3 regions of the Ornithinicoccus hortensis genome follow, and region 3 is predicted to be linked to each of the others. Evidence: riboswitches for the same ligand, from Rfam matches in the RefSeq annotation. Region 3 holds a riboswitch; each other region holds the start of a gene.
What was found. Region 3 has a riboswitch for S-adenosylmethionine ahead of FB467_RS01810 (LLM class flavin-dependent oxidoreductase). Riboswitches for the same ligand answer to the same signal wherever they lie in the genome.
Positions count from the first base shown of each region.

Region 1: linked by a shared signal. The riboswitch ahead of FB467_RS04290 (flavin reductase family protein) and the one ahead of FB467_RS01810 (LLM class flavin-dependent oxidoreductase) in region 3 are both predicted to bind S-adenosylmethionine.
Region 2: linked by a shared signal. The riboswitch ahead of FB467_RS03895 (bifunctional o-acetylhomoserine/o-acetylserine sulfhydrylase) and the one ahead of FB467_RS01810 (LLM class flavin-dependent oxidoreductase) in region 3 are both predicted to bind S-adenosylmethionine.

Region 1 is NZ_VFOP01000001.1:932,288-941,664, forward strand. It holds gene FB467_RS04260 (cell wall-binding repeat-containing protein) at 1-899, shown strand, start outside; gene FB467_RS04265 (purine-cytosine permease family protein) at 966-2,495, shown strand; gene FB467_RS04270 (cysteine hydrolase family protein) at 2,508-3,056, shown strand; gene FB467_RS04275 (hypothetical protein) at 3,164-3,448, opposite strand; gene FB467_RS04280 (DinB family protein) at 3,777-4,472, opposite strand; gene sfnG (dimethylsulfone monooxygenase SfnG) at 4,594-5,775, opposite strand; gene FB467_RS04290 (flavin reductase family protein) at 5,777-6,322, opposite strand; SAM riboswitch class I at 6,628-6,716, opposite strand; gene FB467_RS04295 (hypothetical protein) at 6,777-7,409, opposite strand; gene sigK (ECF RNA polymerase sigma factor SigK) at 7,580-8,038, shown strand; gene FB467_RS04305 (anti-sigma factor) at 8,035-8,805, shown strand; gene FB467_RS18910 (class F sortase) at 8,847-9,377, opposite strand, start outside.
Region 2 is NZ_VFOP01000001.1:844,643-854,019, forward strand. It holds gene FB467_RS03865 (IMPACT family protein) at 1-53, shown strand, start outside; gene FB467_RS03870 (carboxylate--amine ligase) at 88-1,335, opposite strand; gene FB467_RS03875 (hypothetical protein) at 1,408-2,865, shown strand; gene FB467_RS03880 (SPFH domain-containing protein) at 2,901-4,037, opposite strand; gene FB467_RS03885 (NfeD family protein) at 4,063-4,524, opposite strand; gene metX (homoserine O-acetyltransferase MetX) at 4,604-5,866, opposite strand; gene FB467_RS03895 (bifunctional o-acetylhomoserine/o-acetylserine sulfhydrylase) at 5,866-7,176, opposite strand; SAM riboswitch class IV at 7,467-7,583, opposite strand; gene FB467_RS03900 (hypothetical protein) at 7,727-8,857, shown strand; gene FB467_RS03905 (hypothetical protein) at 8,883-9,329, opposite strand; gene FB467_RS03910 (PspC domain-containing protein) at 9,332-9,377, opposite strand, start outside.
Region 3 is NZ_VFOP01000001.1:404,360-413,736, reverse strand. It holds gene FB467_RS01845 (HNH endonuclease) at 1-402, opposite strand, end outside; gene FB467_RS01840 (DNA glycosylase AlkZ-like family protein) at 488-1,606, opposite strand; gene FB467_RS01835 (penicillin-binding transpeptidase domain-containing protein) at 1,758-3,758, shown strand; gene FB467_RS01830 (CPBP family glutamic-type intramembrane protease) at 3,843-4,487, shown strand; gene FB467_RS01825 (NAD(P)H-binding protein) at 4,484-5,527, shown strand; gene FB467_RS01820 (GNAT family N-acetyltransferase) at 5,556-6,104, shown strand; gene FB467_RS01815 (hypothetical protein) at 6,114-6,296, opposite strand; SAM riboswitch class IV at 6,383-6,498, shown strand; gene FB467_RS01810 (LLM class flavin-dependent oxidoreductase) at 6,521-7,654, shown strand; gene FB467_RS01805 (alpha/beta hydrolase domain-containing protein) at 7,819-9,377, opposite strand, start outside.

The DNA of each region.
Region 1 (9,377 bases), 530 kb from region 3:
TCCGGCTCTCGGGCACGGACCGCTACGGCACGGCGGCCGAGGTCGCCAAGGCGTGGAGCCCGGGCGTGAGCGTGGTGTATGTCGTGTCCGGCCAGCAGTACCCAGACGCGCTGACCGCGGCGGCCCGGGCCGGGGTCTACGACGCCCCGGTGCTGCTGGTGAAGAAGGGCTCGATCCCGGCCGCGACGGACTCCGCGCTGGTCCGGCTCAAGCCGCAGCGCGTCGTCGTGATCGGTGGCACGGGCGCCGTGTCCTCCACCGTCGCGACCAAGCTGAAGGGCTACACCACCAGCGGCAACCTGCAGCGCGTCGCAGGATCGGACCGGTACGAGACAGCGGCCGCGCTCGCCTCCTACTACCCGTCCGGCGGCAGCCGGGTCTACCTGGCCAGCGGCCAGAACTTCCCGGACGCACTGGCCGTGGCGGCGCTCGCCGGTGACCAGCAGGCGCCCCTGCTGCTGACCCGCAAGGGCGGCCTGGACGCGGCCACCGTGGCCGAGCTGAAGCGGCTCAACGCCGGCGAGGTCGTCGTGCTGGGCGGCACCGCGGCGATTTCCAAGAAGACGGCCGAGCAGGCCGCCGGCCACACCCGCAGCGGCTCCTACACCCGGCTGGCCGGAGCGAACCGCTACGAGACGGCCAAGGCCGTGGCCGCGAGGTTCCCGGCCGGGTCCTCGCCCGCGCACGTGGCCTCCGGCCAGGAGTTCCCGGACGCGATGGTCGGGGCGGCGCTCGCCGGGCGCCGCGGCACCCCGATCCTGCTCACCCGGGCCGACAGCGTCCCGCCCGCGACGGCGTCGGCGCTGCAGCGGCAGAGCCCCTCGCAGATGTACGTCTTCGGCGGCAAGGCGGTGGTGCACGACAGCACGCTGGCCGACCTCGGGGAGTACCTGCCCTGATCACCCGCACCGGTCGAGGGCCGCAAGGTCCCCGGTGACCGGGCGTGCCTGTGGGACCATGCGCCCATGACTGAGTCCAACCCTGCGCAGGGGCAGCTCCGGGAGCGGGAGCGCACGTTGGTCGAGACCAACGGGATCGACATCATCGCCGAGTCGGAGCGGACCGCCAAGCCGTCCGACCTGTTCTGGCCCTGGTTCGCGGCCAACGTCTCGGTCTTCGGGATGAGCTACGCCGCGTTCGTCTACGGCTTCGGCGTCTCCTTCGCCCAGGCGATCCTGGTCACCGTTGTCGGCGTGACCCTGTCCTTCCTGTTCTGCGGCATCATCGCGATCGCCGGCAAGCGGGGCTCCGCACCGACCATGGTGCTGTCCCGGGCCGCGTTCGGGGTGAACGGGCAGAAGGTTCCGGGGGTCTTCTCCTGGCTGATCTCGATCGGCTGGGAGACCTTCCTGGCGATCATGGCCACGCTGGCCACCGCGACCGTCTTCGGCGAGCTCGGCTGGAGCAGCGGCACCACCACCAAGGTGATCGCGTGCGTGGTCATCGCCGCGCTGATCGTGCTCGCCTCGGTCGCCGGCTACCACACGATCATCGCGATGCAGTCGGTGCTGACCTGGCTCACCGGGGCGATCACGATCCTGTACATCGTGCTCACCTTCGGCGAGATCGACATGTCGGTGGTCACGGCGCTGCCGGGCGGGTCGACGCAGGCGGTGATCGGGGCGCTGGTGATGGTGATGACCGGTTTCGGGCTCGGCTGGATCAACATCGCCGCGGACTGGTCGCGCTACCAGCGGCGGGACGCCTCGGGCGGGGCAATCGTCTTCTGGAACACCTTCGGTGGCGCGCTCGCGCCGACCCTGCTGGTCTGCTACGGCCTGGCCCTGGCCGGCACCCAGCCCGGCCTCATCGACGGGATCGCCAACGACCCGATCGGCACGTTGGCCACCATCCTGCCGAACTGGTTCCTGGTGCCCTTCCTGGTCGCGGCCGTCCTGGCCCTGGTCAGTGGCGCGGTGCTGGGCATCTACTCCTCGGGGCTGACCCTGCTCAGCCTGGGCGTGAAGATCCCCCGCCCCGCGGCGGCCGGGATCGACGGCATCATCCTGACCCTGGGCACGATCTACGTGGTGTTCTTCGCCGAGAACTTCCTGGCGCCGTTCCAGAGCTTCCTGATCACCCTGGGCGTGCCGATCGCCACCTGGGCCGGGATCCTGATGGCCGACGTGATGCTGCGCCGCCGGGACTACGACGAGCACGCGTTGTTCCACGGCTCCGGCCGCTACGGCGACTGGAACTGGACCTCCGTGGCGCTGATGGCGGTCGGCTCAGTCGTCGGCTGGGGTCTGGTGATCAACAGCTTCGCCGAGGACGCCGGGTGGAACAACTGGCAGGGCTACCTGCTCGGCCCGCTCGGCCTCGGTGGCCGCGATGGCGACTGGGCGTGGGCCAACCTGGGTGTCTTCGTCGCCCTGCTCATCGGGTTCGTCGGGTATGCCGTGCTGCAGGCCGGCGCGGTCCGTCGCCAGGAGGCCGCGGCGCCGGTCGCGCCCGGTGGGGGCGCCGGTGACGGCGCGGACCGGACCGCGGTGTGAGGGGGCAGACCGGTGAGTGACCAGCCCTGGTTGGTGGTGATCGACCCGCAGGTGATCTTCGCCGACCCGTCCTCGGACTGGGCCGCGCCGCGGTTCTTCGAGATCGTGGACCCGGTGCGGTCCCTGGCCGAGCACTTCGGGGACCGGGTCGTGCTGACCCGGTGGGTGCCGCCGGCGGAGAAGGTCGGCTCCTGGGTGCCCTACTTCGAGCAGTGGTCCTTCGCGGACAAGCCGGCCGACGACCCGCTCTTCGACCTGGTGCCGGCGGCCGCGGCCCTCGGCGCACGGCATACGGTCGACGAACCCACCTTCGGCAAGTGGGGCGAGCAGCTCCGGTCGATCACCGGGCCGACGCCGCACCTGGTGCTGACCGGGGTGGCGACCGACTGCTGCGTGATCTCGACCGCGTTGCCGGCCATCGACGGCGGCGCGACGGTGACCGTCGTCTCCGACGCGTGCGCCGGGTCGGACGACACCAACCACCGACGGGCGCTGGACGCGATGGGGCTCTACGAGCCGCAGCTGTGGGTCAGGACCACCGCCGAGGTGCTCGGCGGCTGACCGGCCTACCCCGTAGCCGGACATACAGAGGGCCCGCCCCGGATCACGGGGCGGGCCCTCTGTTGCGGGACCGGGCGTCCGGCCGGCGGCCGAGGCTGGGGACAGGCCTAACCGGCTGCCGAGGCGGAACTCTGCACGGTCCGTGGGGACTCCTGCACGATCACGGCGTGCAGGTAGGGGCTGGTGAGGTTGTGCGGCAGCGCGCGCGCCCACAACCAGGGGTCGTCGTAGAAACTGATGATGCGGGGCCCGGGGAAGGCCACCATGGACTCGCCCAGGTCGAGCGCGCTCCGCGAGCCGGTCACCCGGTGCGTGCCGTCGTCCCTGACCTCCAAGGTGGTCACCACCTCGGTGAACCGGTGGTGGGTGGACCGGAGTTCGACTGTGATCATCTGACCGCCCTCATGACATCGCGCGCCTCGGACCGACCTTGCGAGTCACCATTCCCGGCTCCCTCCGACGACACAACGGCTATGAGTCTAGGCCGGATCTGTCGCCGTTGTGTCGCCCCCACGGTGCGCCCCGAACCTCTCACCCCCGCTGCCCGGCAACGACTCTCACCTCCCGCGCCCACCCCCACCCCACCCCCACCCCCGACCGGACGCGTGAGGTGGCGGTCCCCACCCCTGACCGGACGCGTGAGGTGGCGGTCCCCACCCCTGACCGAACGCGTGAGGTGTCGCCCGTCGTCTCCGTCCGTGGCCGACCCGCGGGCCGGGACTACCTCGCCCTGCGGTCGTCCTCCTCCCCAGCCCGTCGACCGCCAGGATCCACCTGTCGTGCGGCGTCGCCAGCCGCCTCCTCGAGCCTGGCGACGTAGTCGGTCCACCACTGCGCATCGCCAGCAGGCATGTTCGGGCGATCCGGGAACAGGCCGACGGCCCCGTCGATCATCTCCCGGACGATGTCGGCCTGGCCGGCGTGACGCTGGGTCTCGGTGACCATGTGGACCAGGATCTGGTGCAGCGTCACGTTGGCCTTCTCGGGCGCCCACCAGGGGACCCGCCCCGGAGCATCGAGCGGCAGGAGGCGGATCGTCTCATCCGTGTGCGCCCAGACCGCGTGGTACAGCCCGAGGATGTCCTCCCGGGTTTCCCGGCTGGTCGCCCACATGTCGGCGTTATCTTCGGCGTCCTCGGCGAACCACGGCAGTTCGATCTCCGAGGGCCGCCCGAAGGTGTCGCCCAGGTAGCCGAGCTCGACGCTGGCCGTGTGCTTGACCAGCCCGAGCAGGTTGGTCCCCGTGGGTGTCATGGGCCGTCGGATGTCGTACTCCGAGAGGCCGTCGAGCTTCCACAGCAGCGCCTGGCGCGCGTCCCGGAGGTAACGGTGCAGGGTCGCCTTCGGATCACTCGGCGGCGGCGCCGACACCGGGTCGTTGCCGCCGCCGAGTGCTGGTCCCTTGTCATCGCCCATTCCTCGAGCATGCCAGCCCGTGCGTCCGGATGCGGGTGAATACCGCCAGCTCATGCGTCTGGTCGGGGGTGGAGGCCGACCGCTCGCGCGTCCGGTCGGGGAGGGGAGGGGACCGCCGGAGTCAGCTGACGAGGGCAGCCTCGGCCCGGTGCTCGGACGAAGCCCCGGACGCCGCCTCGGCCCGACCCTCCTCCTCGAGCTGGCGGACTAGCGGGATGACCTGCTCGCCGAAGCGCTCGACGTCCTCGTGCACGTGCAGGAAGCCCAGCAGGAGCAGGTCGACGCCGACCCGCTTGTACTCCACGATCCGGCGGGCCACCTGCTCGGGCGTGCCGATCAGGCCGGTGCGGAAGCCGTCGTTGTACTGCACCAGGTCCTTGAACTCGCTGTCGGCCCACATCCCCTTCTTGTCGGCGGTCGCGGCCCCGGCCTGCTTCACCGCGTTGCCGAAGTCGTTGACCTTGTCGACGTCGGCCTTGGCGATGATCTCCTCGACGACGGAGCGGGCCTCCTCCTCGGTGTCCCGGACGACGGCGAACCCGTTGAGGCCGAAGCGCACCCGGCGCCCGTTCGCGGCGGCCTGGGCGCCGACGTCCTCGATCTGCTCGGCGGCACCCTCGAGGGTGTTGCCGTTCATGAAGTACCAGTCGGACAGGCGACCGGCCATCGCCCGGGCGGACGTGGAGTTGCCGCCCTGGAAGACCTCCGGCTGCAGCCGCGGCTGGGGCCGGAAGGTGACGTCCCTGGTGCGGTAGAAGTCGCCGCGGTAGGTGAAGTCGTCCTCCGCCCACAGGCCGCGGAGCACCTCGATGAACTCCTCGGCGCGGCGGTAGCGCTCCTCGTGGTCCAGCCAGGGCAGGCCGAGGTCGGTGTACTCCTTCTTGAACCAGCCGGAGACCACGTTGAGGCAGAACCGGTTGTCGTGCAGGTCCTGGGCGGTGGCCCCGAGCTTGGCCAGCACCGTGGGCGGCCACTGGCCGGGGTGGACGGCCGCGATGACCTTGAGCCGCTCGGTCGCCGACAGCAGGCCGAGGGAGAAGGACACCGACTCGTGCTGGGCGTCCGCGCCGTAGGAGGCCAGGTAGCGCACCTGCGTCAGGGCGTAGTCGAAGCCGACCCGCTCCGCCGTGCGGGCCACGTCGATGTTGTATGCCGGGGTGTGATTGGTCCGCTGCTCGATGGTCGAGACGACCAGCCCGCCCGAGACGTTGGGCACCCAGTAGGCGAAGGCGAGCGGGTCGGAGCCGGGCGCCCCGGCTCCGGACTGGGCGACGGCGTTCGGCTCGTGCGTGGTGTCGGTCATGTCAGGCTCCGATCGAGGGGGTGAGTGGGGTGTAGCGGCCGGCGTGGTGCACGAGGGGCCGGCCGGTGGAGGTGATGGCGTGCTCGACGCGGGCGATCGCAACGAAGCTGTCGCCGGCGTCGACCAGGTCGTGGATCCGGGTGATCAGTCGTGCGGTGACGCCGTGCACGGCCGGCAGGCCGTGGTCGTCGAAGGACCACGCGCCGTCGTCGACGAAACGCTTGCTGCGGTCCCGGGCGAACCGGTCCGCCAGGTGCTGCTGATCCTCACCCAGCAGGTGCAGGGCCGCACGCTGGGTCTGCGCGATGGTGACCAGCGAACCGGAGGTCTTGGCCACGTTGAAGGACACCAGCGGCGGCGTCAGGGAGACCGACGCCACGGAGATCGCGGTGAAGCCGACGGGTCCGCGGGCGCCGGATCCGGTGACGACCCACGCGCTGGCGGCGGCCCGCGCAAAGGAGCCGCGCAGGTCGACCGCGGGGGCGTCGGCCGTGCGGCCGGGACCGAGGTCCCGGTCGAGATAGGTGGGGGACAGGCTGAGGGTCATGGGGTACTCCTGGGAGCGGGTATGGGGTCGGGCGGGGTGCTCGCTCAGCTGCGGGTATGCAGGGTGCCCGGGTCCCGCGGGCCGGTGGGTATGCCGGGGCGCGGGTGCGGCAGATCCCGTCCGGTCGGCCGTGGGCCGAGTCGGGCCGGGTCGGCCGCAGGCCGGAGCGGGGGGACTGAGCGGGTGGGGCGGCGGTCCGGCGCGTCAGGAACGACAGGCGCCGACCGCCCGACGCATCAGGTCGACGGTGCGCCGCAGGTGCGGGGTGTGAGTCACGCGCGGGAACGTTGCGTGTGGCACTGGGTCCTCCATCGGTCCTGGCGTGAGCACCTGCCCGGGTGGGTGGTTGCTGCGGCGTCGATGAGCCAGGTCTCTCGGCCGCTCTGGATGGGTGCGCCTAGTCGACCACAGGATCTTCGGCCATGTCAATCCACCGGGTCCGGGAGCCGCAGGATCAGCGGGGTGCCCGGAGGCGCACCGCCCGGAGAAGGGTGAACGGACCCGGTTGCGGCAGACGGATCCCGGTGAGGGCCTCGGCCGTGGTCAGACCGACCGCGAGGTGCTGGTCGGGGAGGTGCTGGTCGGGATCGGCCGTCCCGCCACCGTGCCGACTCGCCGCGGCCATCGCCGCGGCGAGGGCGGCGGACAACTCGCCGGTGTGCTCCGGACGGGTGTTGCTGCCCGGCACGGTGTCGGACAGGTCGTAGCCCTCAGTGGTCTCGCCGTCGACCGCGGAGGCGACCCGGACCCCGCTCCCGGTCCACCGCACCGAGATCGCCACGCCGCCCAGGGACAGCCGGTCGACGAGCGCCGCGACGTCGGTGCCCACCGGCTCCAGGACGACGGCACCACCGAGCGTGGGCACCAGGCCGGCGAGGGGATCGTCGGGGTGGGTGCTGTTGTGGTGCAGTAGGCCCGGCAGGCGGGTGCGGGAGGGGGTGGCCCTGCTGAGGTGGACGACCTCACCGACCCGGTAGTGGTCCCGGCCCCGGACCCAGAGCGCACAGCCCGAGGCGCGGAGTGGCTCGGCCCAGCGCCGCACCAGCGACCGGTAGTGGGAGAACACCTCGTCCACCGCACCGGTCATGGTCACACCGTAGTCAGGTCGCCTCGTCCGCGCGGCCGACCCGGCGATAGGGCAGGATGGAGGCAATGCGCGGCGACCAGGACGGCCCCGACCTGGCGACGACACTCGTCGCCGTGGCTCGCGGCGACTAGGCCGCGTTCGCCACCCTCTACGACGCGACGGCCCCACGGGTGCACGGGTTGGTGCTGCGGGTGTTGCGGGACCGCGCCCAGGCCGAGGAGGTCACCCAGGAAGTGTTCCTGCAGGTATGGCGGACGGCCGGTTCGTTCGACCCGGAACGGGGCAGCGCCGTCTCCTGGTTGCTGACCCTGGCGCACCGTCGGGCGGTGGACCGGGTCAGGTCGGTGGTGGCCCAATCCGCACGGGAGGATGCCTACGAATCACGTCAGGCAACACCCCCGTTCGACGCCACGGCGGAGGTTGCCGAGGAGCGATTGGAGGCGGCCGACGTCCGGGACGCGCTCGGGGGACTGAGCGCGATCCAGCGGGAGGCGATCGAGTTGGCCTACTTCGGGGGACTGACGCACCGCGAGGTGGCGGAACGGCTCGGCATACCGCTGGGCACGGCGAAGACACGGATCAGGGACGGATTGGGCACGATGCGGGACCGGATGGGAGGTGCGCAGTGAACGACGAGGGTAGCGTGCACGACCTGGTGGGCGCCTACGTGCTCGATGCCGTTGACGACCGGGAGCGCGCCGCGTTCGAGGCGCACCTCGCCGGGTGCGCCGACTGTCGGCGGGAGGTGGCCGAACTGTCCGCCCCCGTGGCCGACCTGAGCGCCGGCCTGGAGGAGACGCCCCCGGAGGGTCTGCGGTCCCGCCTGCTCGAGCAGATCGCCCAGGAACCCCAGGCCCAGGAGCCCCAGGCAGCCCAAGAACCTCGGGCCCTCCACGAGGACCGGGGCGTCCCCGAGCCCTCCGCCGCCGAGGAGCCCCGGCCCGGACGGCGTCGCGCCTGGTGGGTGGGGATCGCCGCCGCGGCGGCCGTAGGCGTCGGCGCCGTCGTGGTCACCCAGTGGGGCACGGGCGAGCCGGAACCGGCGGTGGTCGCGGTCCAGGACGTGCTCGACGCGCCGGACGCGCAGCGGAGCACCGAGACGGTCGACGGAGTGACGGTCTCGGTGGTGACCTCGGCGTCCCTGAACCGGAGTGCCTTCGTGGCCGAGGGGATGGAGCCCGCCCCGGACGGACAGGACTACCAGCTGTGGTTCGTCCACGAGGACGGGACGGCCGTCTCCGCGGGGTTGATGCCCCGGGGCGAGCAGGACACCAGCGAGGTGGTCCTGGAGGGGGAGGCGGCCGGGGCCGTGGCCGTCGGGGTGACGCTCGAGCCCGCCGGGGGCTCCGACCAGCCGACGAGTGATCCGTTGGTGGCCGTCCCGCTGTCCGGGTAGCGGATCAGCGGCCGGCAGTCGGTCAGCGGTCCCGGAACAGGTCAGGAGCCGGGCACCCACCGGGCGAAGACCACGATGTTGTCCACGTGGGCTCCCCGGTCCGGGTCATAGATCCCGCCGCAGGTGATCAGGCGCAGCTCCGGGCCCTCGGTGTTGCCGTACACGGTCACCTTGGGGAAGGCGTCCTTGGGGAAGCTCTCGGTGCCGTACACCTCGAAGGTCACCGTGCGCCCGTCCTCCCGGTCCACCTCGACGAGGTCGCCGGGCGTCAGCGCGCCCAGGTCGTAGAAGACGCTGGGCACCGATCCCTGGCTGGTGACGTGGCCCTCGATCACGGTGGGTCCGGCCTCACCGGGGGTGGGTGACCCGTCGTACCAGGCGGCCTCGTCATACCGGTCGCCCGACGGCACCTGGAGCGTGCCGTCGTCGGCGAGGCCGAGCGGGTGCAGCGGGCTCGTGACGTCGATCGACGGGATCCGCACCGCTACGGGGTCGGATGCGGGCAGGACCGTGGGTGTGGCGGGCGCCTCGCGCGTGGTCGCCGGGCCGTCGCCCACCCCTCCGGGGGACGA
Region 2 (9,377 bases), 440 kb from region 3:
TCGCCTGGGGGAGCGCCCGCTGGGTGGACCTCGACGCCGGGTCCGGGACCTGAACGATCCTCGCGACCGGAGCGGCCGGTCGCCCGCTCAGAAGCCGGTGTCGGTCGGCTGCCAGTAGTAGCGGCGGTACTTGCGGACGTAGTTGGCCATGGCGGTCAGCCGGTATGCCTTGCGCCACAGCGAGTCCGGGTACTTCAGCGGGTGGAAGACACCCTTCTTGGCGACCCGCTTGAGCAGCGCCAGGTCCGCGCCGGACAGGTACCGCTTGACCAGCGGGATCGGCAGCACGCTGTAGAGGACCTCGTTGCGCACCACGACCTTCTCGTGCGGCGCGTTCTCGATCAGGTCGGTGACGATGAACTCCGCGACGTTGGCGCCGGCCGCGGTGACGTAGTAGTTGTTCCGCCCGATCCGCGGGTTCACCTCGAAGAACTTCATCACGCCGTCCCGGGGGTCCAGCTTGACGTCGAAGTTGGCGAAGCCCCGGTAGCCCACGTGGGTGAGCAGCCGCTCCGCCTGCTCCATCAGCTCGGGGAAGGGGGTGGTCACCATCGCGGCGGGGTTCCCGAGCGCGAGCGGGGTGTGCTCCTGCAGCAGGACCTGGGCGGTGGCCAGCAGGGTGGCCTTCCCCGACTGGTCGATGTATGCCGTGATGGACCGCATCGCGGTGTCGTCCCCGGGGATCAACTCCTGGACGACGAACCGGTCCCGGAAGCCGGCCTCACGCACCCGGTTGAGGATGGTGGTCAGGTCGTCCGGGGTGTCGACCTTGTAGATCTTCTGCATCCCCTCGAAGGACAGTCCCTCGTACCGGGCGCCGACGGCGGCCTTGGCCACGACCGGGAAGGCCAGGTCCACCTCCGGCGGCGTCCATCCCGCGGAGTCCGCGTCGGTGAAGTCGGCCACGAGGGTGCGGGGGGTCGGGATGTCGAGTTCCTCGCAGAGGCGGGCGAACTCGATCTTGTCGGCGATCGTGTCGAGCACCTGGGCGTCGACCGCGGGCACGACATACCACTGCCGCAACCAGTCCGCCTGCTCGCTCAGCATCCGGCTGAACGTGTCGGCGTTGGCGAGCAGGAGGGTGGTCCGGCCGCGCGCCTTGCGCTCCTTGCCGATCCGTTCCAGGGCCGCGAGGTTCTCGGCGCGGCCCCCCGCGTGCCCCAGGTCGACGATGTCCAGGATGTTGGAGTTGGCGATCGGTCCGCCGACGACCCGGGTGATCACGGTGCTGCGGATGCCGTAGCGCTCGTGGAAGGCGCGGGCCAGGGCGTAGATGCCGATGTCGGTGCCGAGCAGGACGACGTCGAAGCCGGGGTCGGGGGATGACTGGTTCATGGTGCTCCAGGGGGCGTGGGCAACAGGGGGCGAGATCCGAGCGTACCGATCGTGGCGGCGTATTCTGACCACATGACGGGCTCGGGGGGATCTCGCAGGGGTCTTGTCGGGGCGCTGCTGGCCTCGCTCCTCGCCCTCGGCGGGTGCGCGACAGGGGCACCGCCGACGCTCACTCCAGCCGCGCCCCGCGACACGACGGGCGCCGAGGGTGCTCCGTCCCAGGGCGGTGCACCCGTCCGGCCGCCCGGCCCGGTGCCGGACCCGTTCGTGCCCGCGGGGGACGAACTGACCGACGAGGACCTGCAGGCCTTCGGCGCCCGGCTCACCGACGCCCTGGAGTCCGGGGACGTGGAGCACTGGCTGTCCTACTTCGCCCTCGACGACGAACAGACCGAACGGCAGCGGCAGTGGTTCACCGCCGTGCAGGCCGTGCCGATGGAGGTGCGGGAGATGCACCCGACCCTCTGGCTCGGTCCCGACGGCGCCGAGGTCGGCGCGGACGGGGAGTGGTCCTCCGAGGAGCGGGTGCGCTTCGGTTTCCGGCACCAGGTGTCGGGCGCGGACCCGGTCCCCTCGGTCGAGCTCTACGACGTCGGGCTCGAGCGGTCCGAGGACGACGGGGGGCTGCGGATCAACGACCTGGCGGGCGACCCGGACCAGGGGGACTACCCGCAGCTGTGGGACGTGGGGCCGGTGGAGGTCCTCGAGAGCGACCACCTGGTGGTGCTGACCGACCCCGAGCAGCGGGAGTTGGTCCGGGAACTCCTGCCGAGCCTTGACCTGGCCGCCGCCGAGACGCTGTCGGAGGTGCCGGTCGACGGCGTGGACCGGATGGTGGTCACGCTGACCTCGGCCGAACGGGTGGCGACCCTCTTCGGGGAGGGGGAGGTCAACGAGCTCGCCGGCTTCGCGATGCCGGTGACCGGGATCCGTGAGGTCGGACAGTACGACGGCCTGGCGGACCTCGACCCGACCGACGACCTGACGGTGCGCCTGGTGCTGGACCTGGAGTACACCGCGGACGAGCTGGACAACTACGGGGAGGACGTCGCGGGCGGGTCCCCGCTGTTGCGCCACGAGGGGATGCACCTGGCGATGCTGCTGCGGCACCTGGAGGCCAACCCCCCGAAGTGGGTGTCGGAGGGCTTCGCCGGCTGGTTCGAGGTCGCCGCCGCGGACGAGCCCGCCGAGGACCTGGAGTGGTGGTACGGCGTGCTCCTCAAGGGCGCCGGGCTGCCCACCGAGCTGCCGCCCTCGCTGTGGCTGGCCTTCGAGGGCGAGGGCCCGATGGATATCGACCGCAACTATGCCGCCTCCGCCATGGTCTTCCGCTACGTGGAGGAGACCTACGGCTACGAGACCACCGTCGCCCTCGGGGACCGGTTGCACCAGATCGCCCTGTGGGACGACTGGGACGGCGCCATCGACGACGCGCTGCATGAGCAGCTCGGCACCGGGTCGGCGGAGTTCGTGGACGGTTGGACGGCCTGGGTGGCCGACCGGTACCCCGACGTGGGGTCCGGCGACTGACGGGCCGGGCGGCCCTTCGCGGGGGCGGTGCTGCCCTACTCGGAGTCGGCGTGGCCCTGCTCGGGGTCGGTGCGGCCGCCGCCCGGGCGCGGACCTGCCACCCCGCGCCGGGAGGTGCGGGTGGACTCGGCGGCCTCCCGGCTGGCCCCGGCGGCCTCCTCCCGGGCCCGGCGCAGGGCCTCGCCCGGGTCCTCCAGGTCCACCGAGCCGAGCCCGTCCCCGTCGCCGGTGCCGGCGCCCTCCTGCATCGCCCCCGCGGCGGCGTCGAGGTGGGCGTGGCCCGGTGAGCCGGGGGCGCCGAGTGCGGACCCGATGCCCTGCAGGGCCTGGGTCAGCTCGGTCGGGACCACCCACAGGGTGTTGGCGTCTCCCTGGGCGATCTGCGGCAGCATCTGGAGGTACTGGTAGGCCAGCAGCTTGCTGTCCGGGTTGCCCTTGTGGATGGCGTCGAACACCTGGAGGATGGCCCGGGCCTCGCCCTGGGCCTCCAGGATCGCCGACTGTGCCGACCCCTCGGCGCGCAGGATCGCAGCCTGCTTCTCGCCCTCGGCGGTCAGGATCTGGGACTGCTTGACGCCCTCGGCGTTCAGGATCGTGGCGCGCCGGTCGCGCTCGGCCCGCATCTGCTTCTCCATCGAGTCCTGCACGCTGGGCGGCGGGTCGATGGCCTTCAGCTCCACCCGGTTGACCCGGATGCCCCAGCGGCCGGTGGCGTCGTCGAGCACCCCGCGCAGCTGCCCGTTGATCTGGTCGCGGCTGGTCAACGTCTGCTCCAGGTCCAGCGAACCCACCACGTTGCGCAGCGTGGTGACGGTGAGTTGCTCGACACCCTGGATGTAGTCGGCGATCTCGTAGGTGGCCGCCTTGGGGTCGGTCGGCTGGAAGTAGATGACGGTGTCGATGCTGACCACCAGGTTGTCGCTGGTGATCACCGGCTGCGGCGGGAAGGAGACGACCTGCTCCCGCAGGTCGATGTGCTTGCGGACCCGGTCCATGAACGGGATCAGGAAGTGCAGTCCGGGTTCGAGGGTGCGGTGGTAGCGGCCGAGCCGCTCCACGATGAGCGCGGTGGCCTGGGGCACGATTTTGATGGCGCGCGAGATCGCCACGGCCACGAAGATCAGCAGCAGCAGGAGAACGACGTACAGGGCGATGTCTGCGGGGTTGGGCATGCTGATGACCTCCTGGTCGGTGGGACTAGGGCGACGGATCGGCCGGGACGAGGGCGACGACGGCGGTGGCGCCCTCGATGCGGACGACGGCCACCCGGGCACCCAGGGGGATCGCGGGGCCGGACTCGGTGCGGGCGGTCCACTCCTCACCGGCGAGCTTCACCAGACCGGAGGTGTCGGTCACCTCGCTCAGGACGACCGCCGTGCGCCCCACGTGGGCCGCGGTGTTGGTGAGCTGTCCCTCTCCCGGTGGCTTGAGCTTGCGCAGTGCGAGCGGCCGGAGCAGGGCGAGCAGGGCGAGGGCGGTGATGATGAAGACGAAGACCTGGCCGACGAAGCCGAGACCGAAGTAGGCCGCGACCGCTGCCGCCACCGCCGCCAGGGCGAGCATGCTGAACACCAGGTCCAGGGAGGCGATCTCGATGAGCCCCAGTGCCAGCGCCGCCCCGGCCCACCAGAGCCACTGCGTCTCCCGCAAGAACTCCATCGCGCACCTCCGCCCGTCGTTGCCCCATGGTAGGGGACGAGGCGGGTGGGACAGGAGTGGCGGACGACCGGGGACCGGTCTACCAGAGGCCGCCACCGCTGAAGACGGACTCCTCGGCGGAGACCGCCGGGCGGGCCCGCTGGAGGCGGGACGGAGCTTGGCCGGCGTCCCGGGTGACCGGCGCCCTGCCCTGCGTCGGCGTGGTGCCGTGCGCCGGTGCCCGGTCGGAGAATCCGCCATGGTCGCGGACCGGCCGGTCCGCCAGCGCGTCGGCGATGATCGCGAAGACCTGGTCGGTCTCGATCAGGAAGCCGTCGTGGCCGTATGGCGAGTGGATGGTGGCCAGGCCCCGGCACGCGGGGGCGGTAGCGATCAGCGCGCCGTCCTCGGGGGTGAAGAGCCGGTCGCTGTCGACCACGGCGACGGTCAGGTCGGCGGTGATCCGGCGCAGGGCGGCGTCCACCCCGCCCCGGTCGCGGCCGATGTCGTGACCGTTCATCACCTCGGTCAGGTGCAGGTAGGTGTTCGCGTCGAACCGTCGGACCAGCTTGCGGCCGTGGTGCTGCAGGTAGGACTGCACGGCATACCGTCCGCCGTGTGCCGGGTCCTCACCCCGCTGGGGCTGGTTGCCGAAGCGCTCACCCATCTCCCCGCCGCTGCGGTAGGTGGCGTGCGCGATCTGGCGGGCGACCTCCAGGCCGGCGCGCGGACCCGGGCCGGGGTAGTAGTCGCCGCCGTGGAACGCCGGATCGGCGCGGATCGCATACAGCTGCGGTGTGGCCCAGGCGATCTGGTCGGCAGTAGCGACGGCCCCGGTCGCGATCGGCAGGCAGCGCTTCACCCGGCCGGGGAAGGTGACCGCCCACTCCAGGGCGCGCATCCCACCCATCGACCCGCCGACCACGGCGGCGAAGCTGCGGATGCCGAGGCGGTCGGCGAGCAGCGCCTCGGCCCGGACCTGGTCCCGGACGGTCAGCCGGGGGAAGAGCGAACCCCACGGCCGACCGTCCTGTCCCGGGGAGGAGGGCCCGGTGCTGCCCCGGCAGCCGCCGAGGACGTTCGGTGCGATGACGAAGTAGCGGTCGGTGTCGAGGGGGCGGCCCGGCCCGATCAGGCCGGGCCACCACCCCGCGGTCGGGCTGTCCGGTCCGGTGTCACCCTCGACGTGGGAGTCGCCGGTGAGTGCGTGCAGCACCAGCACCGCGTTGTCGCCCGCCTCGTTCAGACGTCCCCACGACTCGTACGCGAGGCGGACGTCGGGCAGCGTCTGCCCCGACTCCAGGGTGAGGTCGCCGACGACGCGTGAGCGTCGCCGGGTCCCGGTGGACAGCCCGACCGGCATCAGGCCCCCTTGGCCGCCACGAACCCGAGCTCGAGGTCCGCGAGGATGTCGTCGATGTGCTCCAGCCCGACGGCCAGGCGGACCAGGCCCGGGGTGACCCCGGCCGCGCGCTGGGCCTCCTCGGTCAGCTGCTGGTGGGTCGTCGAGGCCGGGTGGATGACCAGCGAGCGGACGTCACCGATGTTGGCCACGTTGGAGTGCAGCTCCAGCGCCGACACGAACCGCTTGCCGGCCTCGAGGCCGCCCTGGATCTCGAAGGCCAGGACCGCGCCGGCCCCGCCGGGCAGGTAGCGCTGGGCCAACTCGTAGGAGGGGTGGCCCGGCAGCCCCGCGTAGGAGACCGACTCCACCTGGTCGTGGTCCAGCAGCCAGTTCGCCACGTGCTTGGCGTTCGCGACGTGGCGCTCGATCCGCAGCGAGAGCGTCTCCAGCCCCTGGGCGATCAGGAAGGCGTTGAACGGTGCGATGGCCGGCCCGAGGTCGCGCAGCAGCTGCACCCGTGCCTTGAGGATGTAGGCCAGGTTGGCCCCGAGCGGGCTGCCCACCCCGAGGTCGCGGGCGAAGACCAGCCCGTGGTAGCTCTCGTCCGGGGTGTTGAACCCGGGGAAGCGCTCCGCGTGCTGCGCGTAGTCGAAGTTGCCGGAGTCCACAATCACGCCGCCGATCGCGGTGCCGTGGCCGCCCAGGTACTTCGTCGCCGAGTGCACCACGATGTCCGCGCCGTGCTCGATCGGACGGGTGAGGAAGGGCGTCGGGATGGTGTTGTCCACGATGAGGGGCACCCCGATGCGGTGCGCCACGTCGGCCACCGCGGCCGTGTCCAGCACCTGGCTGCTGGGGTTGGCCAGCGACTCGGCGAAGAACACCTTGGTGCGGTCGTTGGCGGCGGCGGCCCACGACTCGGCGTCGGTCGGGTCCTCCACGAAGCTCACCTCGACCCCGAGCTTGGGCAGGGTGTGGGCGAACAGGTTCTGGGTGCCGCCGTAGAGGCTCGGGGACGCGACGACGTGGTCACCGGCCTGGGCGACGTTGAGGATCGCCAGGGTGGTGGCCGACATGCCGGAGGCGAGCAGCAGGGCGCCCACCCCGCCCTCGAGGTCGGCGATCCGCGCCTCGACGGTCTCGTTGGTCGGGTTGCCGATCCGGGTGTAGATGGGGCCGAGGTCCTGGAGGGCGAACCGGGCCGCCGCCTCGTCGGCGTCGTCGAAGACGAAGGAGGTCGTCTGGTAGATCGGCAGTGCGCGGGCGCCGGTGGCGGCGTCCGGGGTCTGTCCGGCGTGGATCTGGCGGGTGGCGAAGGACCAGGTCATGGTCGGTGTCTCCTGATTCGTGGGGATGCATCCGTGGGGATGGTGGTGGGGATATTCGTGGGGATGTGTGCGTGGGGACGGTGGTGCGGGAGCCGGCGGCGCATCGGCAGGGCGGGCTGCGCCACGGCGCCCGACGGCATACGGGTAACCCCGCCCGTGCCGGGGGACGGCCGACGGGCCGAGCGGCGGTGGGGTGGGGGCAGGGGTCTGCGTGCCGGGCTTAGCGGCTACACATTCGACAGGTCACAGCGGCGCTCCTTCGTCAGCGTCTCTGGGCCTCTCGGGTGAGTGGCCCGCGCTTGCGAGAACGCCGTATGGCGTCCCGCCAGGTCATCACCCGGGGCACCCCACCGCGAGTGGAGGGTTGCCGTCCAGCAAGCCGGGGCTCGAAGCTGGAACTCATGACCTTGGGACACATATAACCCCACACAATCCCGCGAAGTCAATGCGCTCATCGGGGCCATCAACCGGTCGTGACTGAAGATGCTTCGGTAACGACTGGTGTGGCGGCGTGGTGCTTCGGCGGTGGCCGGAGGGCTACTGTCGTTCCATGCCGCTTCGCCCCCGCCTCGCCGCAGTGTCGGCCCTGGTCGTGGTCTCGGTCACAGCCTGCGCCGGACAGGGACCGTCGGACGACCGGGAGGAGGCCACCGGCGTCGCCGTGGGCAGCGGGTCCGACGCGGCCGGGGCGTCCGGGCCGGGGGACGAGTCCCGGTCGCAGGACGCGACCCGGACGACCGGAACGGCTCCCGCCCGGTCCGGCACACCGTCCGGCGCGGTGCTGTTCCTGGTGCCGGACACCGCGACCCACGTGACGATCACCGACTTCGACGCCATCCGCGAGCGCCTCGGCGTGCCCGAGATGACCTCGGAGTGGTTGATGACCGACCGGATCGAGTTCTGGGGGCAGGTGTCGCAGAGCACCGTCCTGCTGACGGACGGCGCGCTGCGCGAGGAGAACTCCCGGTTCATGCTGCGGTACGGCTTCACCCAGGACGACGTCGACTGGGAGGCGCGCTGGACGGGGGACGCCCCGGGCCTGGCCCTCGGGCTCCGGCCCGACCTGGACCCGGACGGCGTCGAGCGGGCGGTGGCCGACGGCGTGGGACCGCTGGCCGGCGCGCACCTGGAGCAGGAGGAGTCGGTGGTGGTGTCGGGGGGTGCGACCGGTGGGGATGCCACGATCGCCGCAGACCCTGCGGTGGTCAGGCTGGCCGGGACGGATGCCGAGTCGCTCTACCTGCGCCGTGGCTGCATCCCGTTCCACGAGGCGCTCGGGGTGGATGCCACCGAGGAGGACCAGGACGAGGTCGTGGCGGACCACGACGTGCCAGGCCTGCTCCGGGTCGAGGGGATCGCGGTGGCCTTCACCGGCCGGTCGGCCACGGTCCGGCTGGCCTACCCCGAGGGGGTGACCGAGGAGGCGGCGATGGTCGACCTGGGCGCCCGGGCCGACCTGGCGGCGGACTGGCCACTGGTGGAGTCGATCACGTTCGCCGACGGGTTCGTGGTGGAGCCGCCCCCGCCCGTCGGGTTCGCCGACGGGGTGGGCGAGCTGACCTATCCGGTCGCCGCGCCGGGCGGGGCGGCCACCCTGACGCTCACCGGGTTGTTGCCGGTCGGGGTCTGCAACGAGGTGCCGCCCATGGAGGAGCCGACCGGTCTCACCCCCGGGGGATGACCGGGGGTGAGCCCGGTCGGAGGGTTCATTCCTGACTGCGACGACCGGCCAGCCCGACCAGGCCCACCAGCACCAGGAGGGCGCCCACCCCCGCGAAGGCGAGGGGTGCGGCATACCTCCAGTCCACGGTGATGTCCACGAACTGCAGGGTGAGCGCGCCGGCGGCCACCGCCAGACAGACGACTCCGAAGGCCACGGTGCCCCAGGCCGGCCCGGTGGGTGCCGGGATCCGCTCCGGCTGCGGGGGTGGGGGCGTCGGGTCGGCGTCGGTCGTGGCTCCCGGGTGGTCCCTGCCGCCCGAGCCGGAGGACGCCCAGCCATCGGTGGGTTCCTCGGCCGCGGGAGGCCCGGGCACCTCCCGGGTCCGGTCGTCATCGGCGGCGACCTGTCGCCACTCCGGGATCTCGGTGCGCTCGACCGGGAAGTCCGGGGTCTCCGCGTGCGGTCGGAGCTGGTTGTCGTCGTTCATCATCCTCAGTTCCTCTCCACCGTGACCTGGCCGATGCCCACCTGGGCGTCG
Region 3 (9,377 bases):
CAGGGCGGCCAGCATGTGGGGCATCTCGGTGACCAGCGCCCGGGAGGCGGTGAGCTCCCGGCTGGACCGGTAGGGCGAGGTCTTGCGGGTGAGTGCCAGGTCGTCGGCCACGGCCCTGCCCCGGCGGGAGGCGGGCACACCGTTGGAGGCCTGCCGGGCCAGCTCGTCGGTCTGGAAGCGTGCCGAGAGGCGGGCGGTGGCGGCTGCGGCGGCACGGGTGAGGTCCTCCAGCCCACGCAACGCGTCCAGCACCTCGTGCTCGGGCACCTCGTCGGCGGTGGTGTCCTGCAACCGGGCCCGTAGTGCGGACACCTGCCCGATCAGGCTGTCGGGCTCCGGCGGGAGCGGGGCCGGCGCGGCGGGCAACCGGTCCACACCGACGGACTCTTCGATGAGTCGCATCCACCCCACCCCCCGGTGAGTCCTCCCGGTCGAGACCCCTCGTCCCAACCTCGTGACACCACGCTACTCGTACAGGTGTGCGATGTCAAGCATCCGTTCCCACCGGTTCCGACATCTTCAGGTCGAGCTCGAGCCACTGCGCCAGGTCCTCGATCTCCTGCTGGACCTCGCCGGCCATCGCCGTGTCGAACGGCTCGTCCTGGTGCACCGCGTCCACTCGCAGCACACCCGAGCCCACGTCCGCGGTGGCGTCGACCTTGCCGACCAGGCGGTCGGCATACAGGACGGGCATCGCCCAGTAGCCCCACCGCCGCTTCGCCGCGGGCTTGAACATCTCGAGCTGGTAGTCGAACTCGAACAGCTCGACCATCCGCTTGCGGTCGATCAGCAGGCGGTCCAGCGGGGACAGGATGGCCGTCCGCCCGGTGAACGGCTGGTCGAGCAGCGTGGGGTCGACGCGCCAGGTGCCCCGCACGCCGTCGACCACGGCCTCCTCGCCGACGTCACCCACGTCGTTGGGCTCGGTCGGCGCTTTGGCGGCCCGCGCGCGGGCGATCCCCAACGCCTGCAGGCGCCGCTCGCGCAGGGTGCGGTCCGCCTCGTCGGGGGGCACGGCGGGCAGGTCCGGATAGATCCGGGAGGCGAGGTCCCACAACCGCTCGCGCCCGTCGTGACCCGCGGTCGCGATCTCGCCGCGCTCCACCATGAGGTCCAGCAGCATCCGGACGTTGCGGTTGTTGTTCCACCCCGAGGACCGCCACGGGACCGCGCAGGTGTCCGGCAGTTCGCTGGCCGGCAACGGGCCGTCCTGGCGCAGCCGCTCCAGGATGTCCGCGTGACACTCCGCGTTGGCCGCGATCCAGCCCTCCTGCGCGATCCGCCAGGCGGGCGCGTCGACCCCCGGCCACGCCGCCATCTCCGCGTAGAACAGGGCGATGTCCTCCGCGGGTCGCGCGAAGCCGGTGAGATCGACCAGCTCCAGCCGGTCGAGCGCGTCGTCCAGCTCCGCGGGGTCGTATGCCGACCCGAGCCTGCTCCATGCCACCAGTTGGGCGCTCGGTGCCCCGACCGGACGCGCCGGATCCAGCTGCAGCACGGTGAGCCGGCGGGCGACGGCCATCAGGTCGGGCAGCCGGTCGGCGGTCAGCGCCTGTGCGCTGACCGCGAGCCGTCGCGCGTCCTGTCGGGAGAGGTGGTGCACCATGGACTCCGACGGTAGCGGTGGGCGGGGACGACGGCAGGTGGAGTCCACGCCGAGGGCGGGCCGGATCCGCCGGAAGGCCTGCGCCACGGCGACTGTCACCGGACTGTGGCACCGTGGTCCGAAACCGAAGACCGACGGAGTTGATACGCCCATGAGGACCCGCCTCGCCCTGCCGCTCGTGCTGCTGGCCGCCGTCGGTCTCAACGCCTGCAGCGACGAGCTGGAGGGGTCGCCGCAGGAGGTCGCCGACCAGGTGGCTGCGGCGCTGGAGACCGGAGACTTCTCCCGGGCGCCGCTCGTGCCGCAGGACGGGGCGCCCGCCGAGGGGGAGGGCGGTGGCAGCGACCCGACCGAAGGCGCGCCGGCCGGTGTCGACGCGGCCGTGACCTCGGCGGTGCCCGACGGGGTGGCCGGTGAGGCCGCCCAGGCGCGGGACGTGGCCTATGCCGGGATGGGGGAGGTACCCCTGACCGTCGAGGCAGGCGACGTGTCCGTCACGGAGGAGTCGGCGGAGGCCACGCTCACGCTGACCTGGGACCTGGAGGGGGACGAGGAGTTCCAACTCACGGCGCCCCTGACGATGAACGTCGTCGACGGGGCGTGGGCCGCGACCTGGCAACCGGACGTGCTCGGCATACGGCCGGGCAACCACCTCTCGCTCCGGACGGTGGCCGCCGAGCGGGCCGACCTGGTGGACCGGGACGGGGAACCCCTGCTGACCGAGCGCCCGGTGCGGCGGTTCGGGATCGACAAGACGCTGGTCGAGGCGGACGAGGCCGCGGAGTCCGCGCAGGCGCTCGCCGAAGCCGCCGGCATCACCCCCGGTGACTTCGTCGCGGCGGTCGAGGCGGCGGGGCCGGAGGCCTTCGTGGACCTGATCACCTACCGGGAGTCCGACGGCGACGGGGACGCGCTGGCGGCCGCCGCGGACGACATCCCGGGGGCCCGCGCCCTCGAGGAGGAGCAGGTGCTCGGGCCGACGCGGACCTTCGCGCAACCCCTGCTGGGTCGGGTGGGCCCGGTGACGCAGGAGATCATGGAGGCCGATCCCGGTCAATACCAGGTCGGCGACGTGGTCGGGCTGTCCGGCCTCGCCGCGGCGCTCGAGGACGACCTGGCAGGCTCACCCGGACTCCTCGTGGTGGAGGAGTCCGCCGACGGGGAGGTCGTCGACACGTTGCTCGAGCGCGCCGCCGAGGATGCGGAACCGGTCCGGCTCACGCTCGACTCCGGGCTGCAGGAACTCGCCGAGGAGACGTTGGCCGACGTCGGACCGTCGAGTGCGATCGTGGCGCTCGACTCCGCGTCCGGTGACCTGCTGGCCGTCGCGAACGGGCCGGGGTCCGAAGGGGTCGACACGGCGCTCGCGGGACAGTATGCGCCCGGATCCACCTTCAAACTCGTCACCGCGCTCGCGCTGCTGCGGTCCGGCATGACCCCGGAGAGCACGGTCGAGTGCACCGACTCCCTCGACGTGGACGGCTACCGGGTCACCAACGTGGAGGAGTACCCGGCCTCCCAACTCGGCGAGATCCCGCTGTCCAGCGCCCTCGCGCACTCGTGCAACACCGCCTTCGTCGCCCAGCGCGACGCGGTGTCGATGGGGGACCTGGCCTCGGCCGCGGCCGACCTCGGGCTGGGTGGGACCTGGGGTATGCCGGTCACCGCCTTCAGCGGGTCCGTCCCTGAGGACGCGGAGACCGAGACCGAGCACGCCGTGTCCATGATCGGTCAGGGTCGGGTGCTGGTGTCCCCGGCCGCCATGGCCGGGGTGGTCGCCAGCATCCACCAGGGCTCGACGGTCGTGCCGCGGGTGCTCGCCCATGACGGCGGGGTGGACGACGCCACCGCGACCACCGCGGCCCCCGGCGGGGAACTCAGCCCGGAGGAGACCGCCGCGCTGGAGGAGATGATGCGGGGGGTCGTGACGCAGGGCGGCGCCTCGATGCTCGAGGACGTCCCCGGCGACCCGGTCCTCGCCAAGACCGGCACCGCGGAGTTCGGTGAGGAGGACCCGCCCCTGACCCATGTCTGGATGGTGGCCACGCAGGGCGACCTGGCGGTGGCGGTGTTCGTGGAGGAGGGCTTCCGGGGCTCGGCGACCGCGGGGCCGTTGATGGATGCGTTCCTCACCGGGGCGGCCGAGGACTGATCGATCGCCGCCCAGTCCGCGTGGGCGTTGTGATGACTACCCCTTCGGCCGACATGTCGGGCGATCAGCGACCACAATGGCCCGGTGAGGACGACGGCACAGTTGGTGTGGACCGATCACCGGGTGGCCGCCCCGCTGATCGCCGTGGCCAGCCTGGTGCTGGGCACCGTGCTCCTGGCGTTGGCGGTGCGGAGCGAACCCGGCGACCCGATCTTCTTCCTCTGGACGCTGGCCGTAGCGGTCGTCTGGGTCGGCGGTGCGGTGTTGATCGGGGCACCGGTGCCCGCCGGTCGGGGTCGGCCGGTCCCTGCCTTCCTGCTCGGACTCGCGTTGGTCGGGCTGTTCCTGGTGGGCGCAGTGCTCGTGGCTCGTATCCCCGTCATGGCGGGGCCGGTGGAACGGCTGCTCGACCACACGACGTCTGGCCCACTGCTGGTGGTGTGGCTGGTCACCGCGGTCACCGGAGCCTGCGAGGAGGTCTTCTTCCGCGGCGCGCTGCACACCATCGTCCCTACCCGGTATGCCGTGCCCGTGACCGCGGCCGCCTACACGTTGACCACCCTCGGCGCCGGCGTGGTGCTGCTCGCCCTGGCGGCCGCGGTCCTGGGAGTGGTGACCGGGCTGCAGCGACGGTCCACGGGCGGGGTCCTCGAACCGGTCGTGACCCACCTGACCTGGTCGACCGGCATCCTCTTCCTGCTTCCCCCCGTCCTGGAGGCCCTCCGATGACCCGCTCCACGGCATACCGCGACCGCACCGTCCTCGTGACCGGTGCCACGGGCTACATCGGCGGGCACCTCGTGCCGGTGCTGTTGGCGCGCGGCTACCGGGTGCGTGTGCTGAGCCGGCACCCGGACGCGGTGGCCGCGCGGGCGTGGGGTGGCCAGGTCGAGACCGTCCAAGGCGACGCCACCGACGGTCCGAGCCTGCGCCGGGCGACGGAGGGCGTCGACGTCGCGTACTACCTGTTGCACTCCATGGACGGGCAGGGGGACTTCCGGGAGGGCGATGCCCGGATGGTGCGGGAGTTCGTCGCTGCTGCCCGGGAGGCCGGAGTCGCTCGGATCGTCTACCTCTCCGGGCTGCACCCGGAGGGTGAGCTGTCGCCACACCTGGCCTCGCGAGTCGAGGTGGGTCGCATCCTGCTGGAGTCCGGTGTCGACACGGCCGTGCTCCAGGCTGCCGTCGTGATCGGCGACGGGTCGGCCTCGTTCGACATGCTGCGCTACCTGACCACGCGACTGCCCGCCATGGTCGCGCCCGTGTGGGTGCGCAACCGGGTGCAACCGATCGCGGTGCGGGACGTGCTGCACTACCTGGCCGGTGCGGCGGATCTCGACCCCGGCATCAACCGCACCTTCGACATCGGCGGCCCGGACGTCTTGACGTTCGCCGAAATGATGCAGCAGTTCGCCCAGGTCGCCGGCCTGCGTCGCCGTCTCGTGGTGACCGTGCCGGTCCTCACGCCCGGGCTGGCGAGTCACTGGGTGGGGCTGGTGACGCCGCTGGACGCCGGACTCGCCAAGCCGCTCGTCGGCTCCCTGGTGCACGAGGTCGTGGTCCGCGAGCGCGACCTCGACGCGCTGGTGGGACCGCCGCCGGGCGGCACCGCCGGGTACCGCCGGGCGGTCGCCGAGGCGTTGCGCGAGGCGGACCCTGACCCGCACCGCTGGGGACCGACGGCGATCGGGGCTGCCGGACTGGTCGTGGGGGCGGTCGGTGGGATGGCCCTTGTCCGTGCAGTTTCTGCGGCTCGCCGGGTCAGCTGATGACCGGCTGCCCGGTAGCGTCGCCTCCGTGACCATCAGCTTCGTCCGACTCGACCCGACGGGTGACGACCGGGACGGGCTCGTCGACTTCATGACCCGCAACGAGTTCCCGTTCCACGTGCGGACCTGCCTGACCTCGGAGCAGGTCGGGGCCTCGATCGCCGAGGGGGCCTTCCGGGACGAGGACAACGACTCGTTCTGGATCGAGCACGACGAGCTGGGCCGGATCGGCTTCTTCCGGTTGGAGGACCTCACCGATGGTGCGCCGCTGTTCGACCTGCGCCTGGACGGAGCGTTCCGGGGACGGGGTCTGGGTGTGCCGATCCTGCGGGCCGCCGCCGACCACGTCTTCGGCACGATGCCAGCGGTCAACCGGTTCGAGGGGCAGACCCGCGAGGACAACATCGCGATGCGCAAGACGTTCCTGCGCGCTGGCTGGGTCAAGGAGGCGCACTACCGGCAGGGGTGGCCGGTCGAGGGCGGGGCGCCGGTCGCCTCGGTGGCCTACGGGATCCTGCGGCAGGACTGGGAGAGCGGCGGCACGAGCACGTTCGACTGGGACGACCTCGGGGACTGATCGGACCACTCAGCCCCGATCAGATTTCCCTGCAGCTGGAGGCAGCTGGGCCACCGTCTCCAGGCCCGCGACGGGATAGGCCGACAGGAGCGCCCTGCCCACCTTGCGCTCGCCGGCGCTCAACTCGCCCAGCCGGTCCCGGGTGAGTTGCGCGACGGTGACGGGCGGGTCGTCCTGGTGCTCCTCGTCCATAGGGGACTGAGGCTAGAGGAAAGCCGTGGTCACCGGGGAGGGGGCGGATTGCCGGCGCCCGCGGTCGGGTCGGTATTGTCGGTGCCGGTCGAGAGTTCCGGTGTCCAAGCCCTGGCTGAGCCGGACGGCAACCCTTCCGCATGGTGACGGGGTGCTCCAGGTGATGACCAGGCTGGCCTACCCGGGTCCGCAAGCACGTATGCCGATCTGTCCCAGGAGTTCTCATGCCCGTCCCGTTGGGTGTCCTCGACCTCGTCCCCGTCAGCAGCGGCGGCACCGCCGCACAGGCGCTGACCAACAGCCGAGACCTGGTGCGCCGGGCCGAGGCGGCCGGCTACCACCGCTACTGGTTCGCCGAGCACCACCTCAACCCCGGGGTCGTCGGGTCGTCCCCGGCGCTGACCATCGCGCTGACGGCGGGGGACACCACGCGGATCCGGCTCGGCTCGGGCGCGGTGCTGGCCGGGCACCGCACCGCCCTGTCGATCGCCGAGGAGTTCGCGCTCCTGGCGGCGGCCTTCCCGGGACGGATCGACCTGGGCCTGGGGCGTTCCGGACTGCGCCGGGCGCCGGGGGCTGACAAACCGACGGGTCTGCCGCCGCGCCCCGCGGCGCAGGAGTACACCACCCCCGAGGGGCTGCTCGTCCCAGCGCCGGTGGCGCTCGGTCCGCTGCTGTCCGGTCCCCGGTTCCGCGCGAGCCAGTCGTTGCTCTACCTGAAGGGGGCGCAGCCGGAGGGGTATGCCGAGATCGTCACCACGATCCAGGACATCCTCGGCGGGACGTTGGAGGTCGGGGAGTTGTCGCTCGACCGGGCCGCAGCCGACACCCCGAGCGACCCCGAGCTGTGGATCCTGGGGAGCTCCAAGGGCGAGTCCGCGGCGCTCGCCGGGCAGCGCGCGTTGCCGTTCGGCGCGAACTACCACGTCGCGCCGTCCGGGGTGATCGACGCCGTCGGCCACTACCGGGACAGCTTCGTCCCCGGTGACCGGCTGACGGCACCGCACGTGACGGTCTCCGCGGACGTGGTCGTGGCCCCCACCGATGACGAGGCCGAATACCTGGCGGCCGGCTACGGGCAGTGGGTGGCCTCGATCCGCACCGGCCGCGGGGCGATCCCGTATCCCACGCCCGAGGAGGCCGCCGCCGACCCGCTGCCGCCCGAGGAAGAGGCCCTGGTGGACGACCGCCTCCGGACCCGGTTCGTGGGGAGTCCGGAGAGGGTCGCCGACCAGCTCGGCGTGCTGCAGGCCGCGACCGGCGCCGACGAGCTGCTGATCACGACGATCACGCATGACCACGAGGCGCGGGCGCGTTCCCACGAGCTGCTGGCCGCCGCCTGGTTCGCCCGCCCCTGACCCCACCACCCGACCGGACGTGTGACCGGGCGGCCCCACCACCCCACCGGACGTGCGACCGGGCGGCCCCAGGGGGTGACCGGACGTGCGACCGGGCTGTCTCTAGGGGCGACCGGACGCGTGACCGGGCGCCCGCCGTCCTGCCGACGGGCGCCCGGTCGGCGTCAGCGGACGGAGATGCCCTTCGCCTCCTCGATCATCGACTGGGCATCGGCCGGGAGTAGGTAGCCCTTGCGGACCAGGGAGTGTGCCCAGGTCGAGTACCGAGACACATACCGGTCGTCGGAGCTGTAGCGCTCCTCGAGCGACCGGCGCGGGTCGCCGTTGTCGATCCGCTCCGCCTTCGTCGCGGCGAACGGGATGAAGGATCCCAAGGAGCCGCACAGCTCGCCTTCCGCGTTGCCGGCCGACCGGTGGTTCCACCCGGTGTAGGTGGCCAGCGGCGCCTCCAGAGCGGGCAACCGGATCCCGGCCCGGGAGTTGCCGTCGACATCGACCCGGGGCACCAGGACGGCATACTCGGCACCCTCGGTCGGAGGCGTCGTGGCGTAGTCGGTGACCCTCAGGTAGTTGAACAGTCCGTTGTAGGTCACGCCCGGGATATCGGGGAAGCGCGTCTCGTCCTGCGCCGAGCCGACGAGCGTGCCGGCGTCGGCCGAGCCGTAGTTGCTGGCCGGCGGGGTGACCCCGTCTGCCGTCCAGCTGTCCAGGCGCAGGACCAGCGATCGGATGACCGCCTGCGTGCCGAGCGGGGTGTTGACCTGCTGGCAGATCCCGAGGTCGTCGTTCGGCGGCAGGATGGCGTTCGCCCCGCCGTGCGGGGTGCCCGCCACCATGTAGAGCCGGACCGTGTCCGGCATCGTCACGTCGGTCGGTCCGGCCGGGTCCCCGTCGGTCACCACGAGGGAGCCGCGGGCACCCCATACCTCGTACTCGCCGTCCACGTGCATGATCTTGGGGCAGGTCTGCGTGGCGCTGCAGGCCTGCAGGATCCCGTCGGTCTCGCCGGTCAGCGGGTCCTGGATGGTGGGGTAGGTGAACGGGAACTGGTCGCCGCGCTGCAGGTGCTCCTCGTGCTGCTTGGACCAACGACCGACCTGGGCGAACTCGTAGTTGAGCCAGATGCGGCGGGAGCCCGCGATGATCGGCATCGCCCCGTCGAAGATCTGTCGGCCGTCGAGGTCCTGGTTGAAGCCTTCGTAGATGAACTCCCGGAGGTAGCGCCCGCTCTGGGACACCCCGAGCGCCACGGCATTGTCGATCGACTCGCCGCCGAGCGGATTCGGGTTGCCCTCCTTGTCCTGGTCGGCGAACCGCAGGAACGAGTTGATGTCCCGGGTGCTGAGCAGGCCGAGCCCGAGCACCGTCGGCTCGGTCCCGGGGTAGATGAACTCGAAGATGGCGCCGGAGTCGAACGGTGCGCCGGGGTGGGTCACCTCGATCTGCTGGTCGTTGACGTATTGCCAGTCGTCGATGGGCTGGCGCGGGTCGCTCTCCTTCTCCCGGATCGTCAGCGAGGCCTCCTCGCGGTCCAGGGATGCTGCCGGGTAGCTCAGCGTTCCGGTCCAGGTCCCCGTGCCCTGGTCGACGAACTCGTCGCGGACGAGGTCGACGATGGGCTCTCCGTCGTCCGTCGCGACGGGAAAGTCGGCGTTGAGGGTGGCCTCGGACTCCGGGAGGTCGCCCTGCCACCCGGACCACACGAGGGTGAATCCTTCGTCGT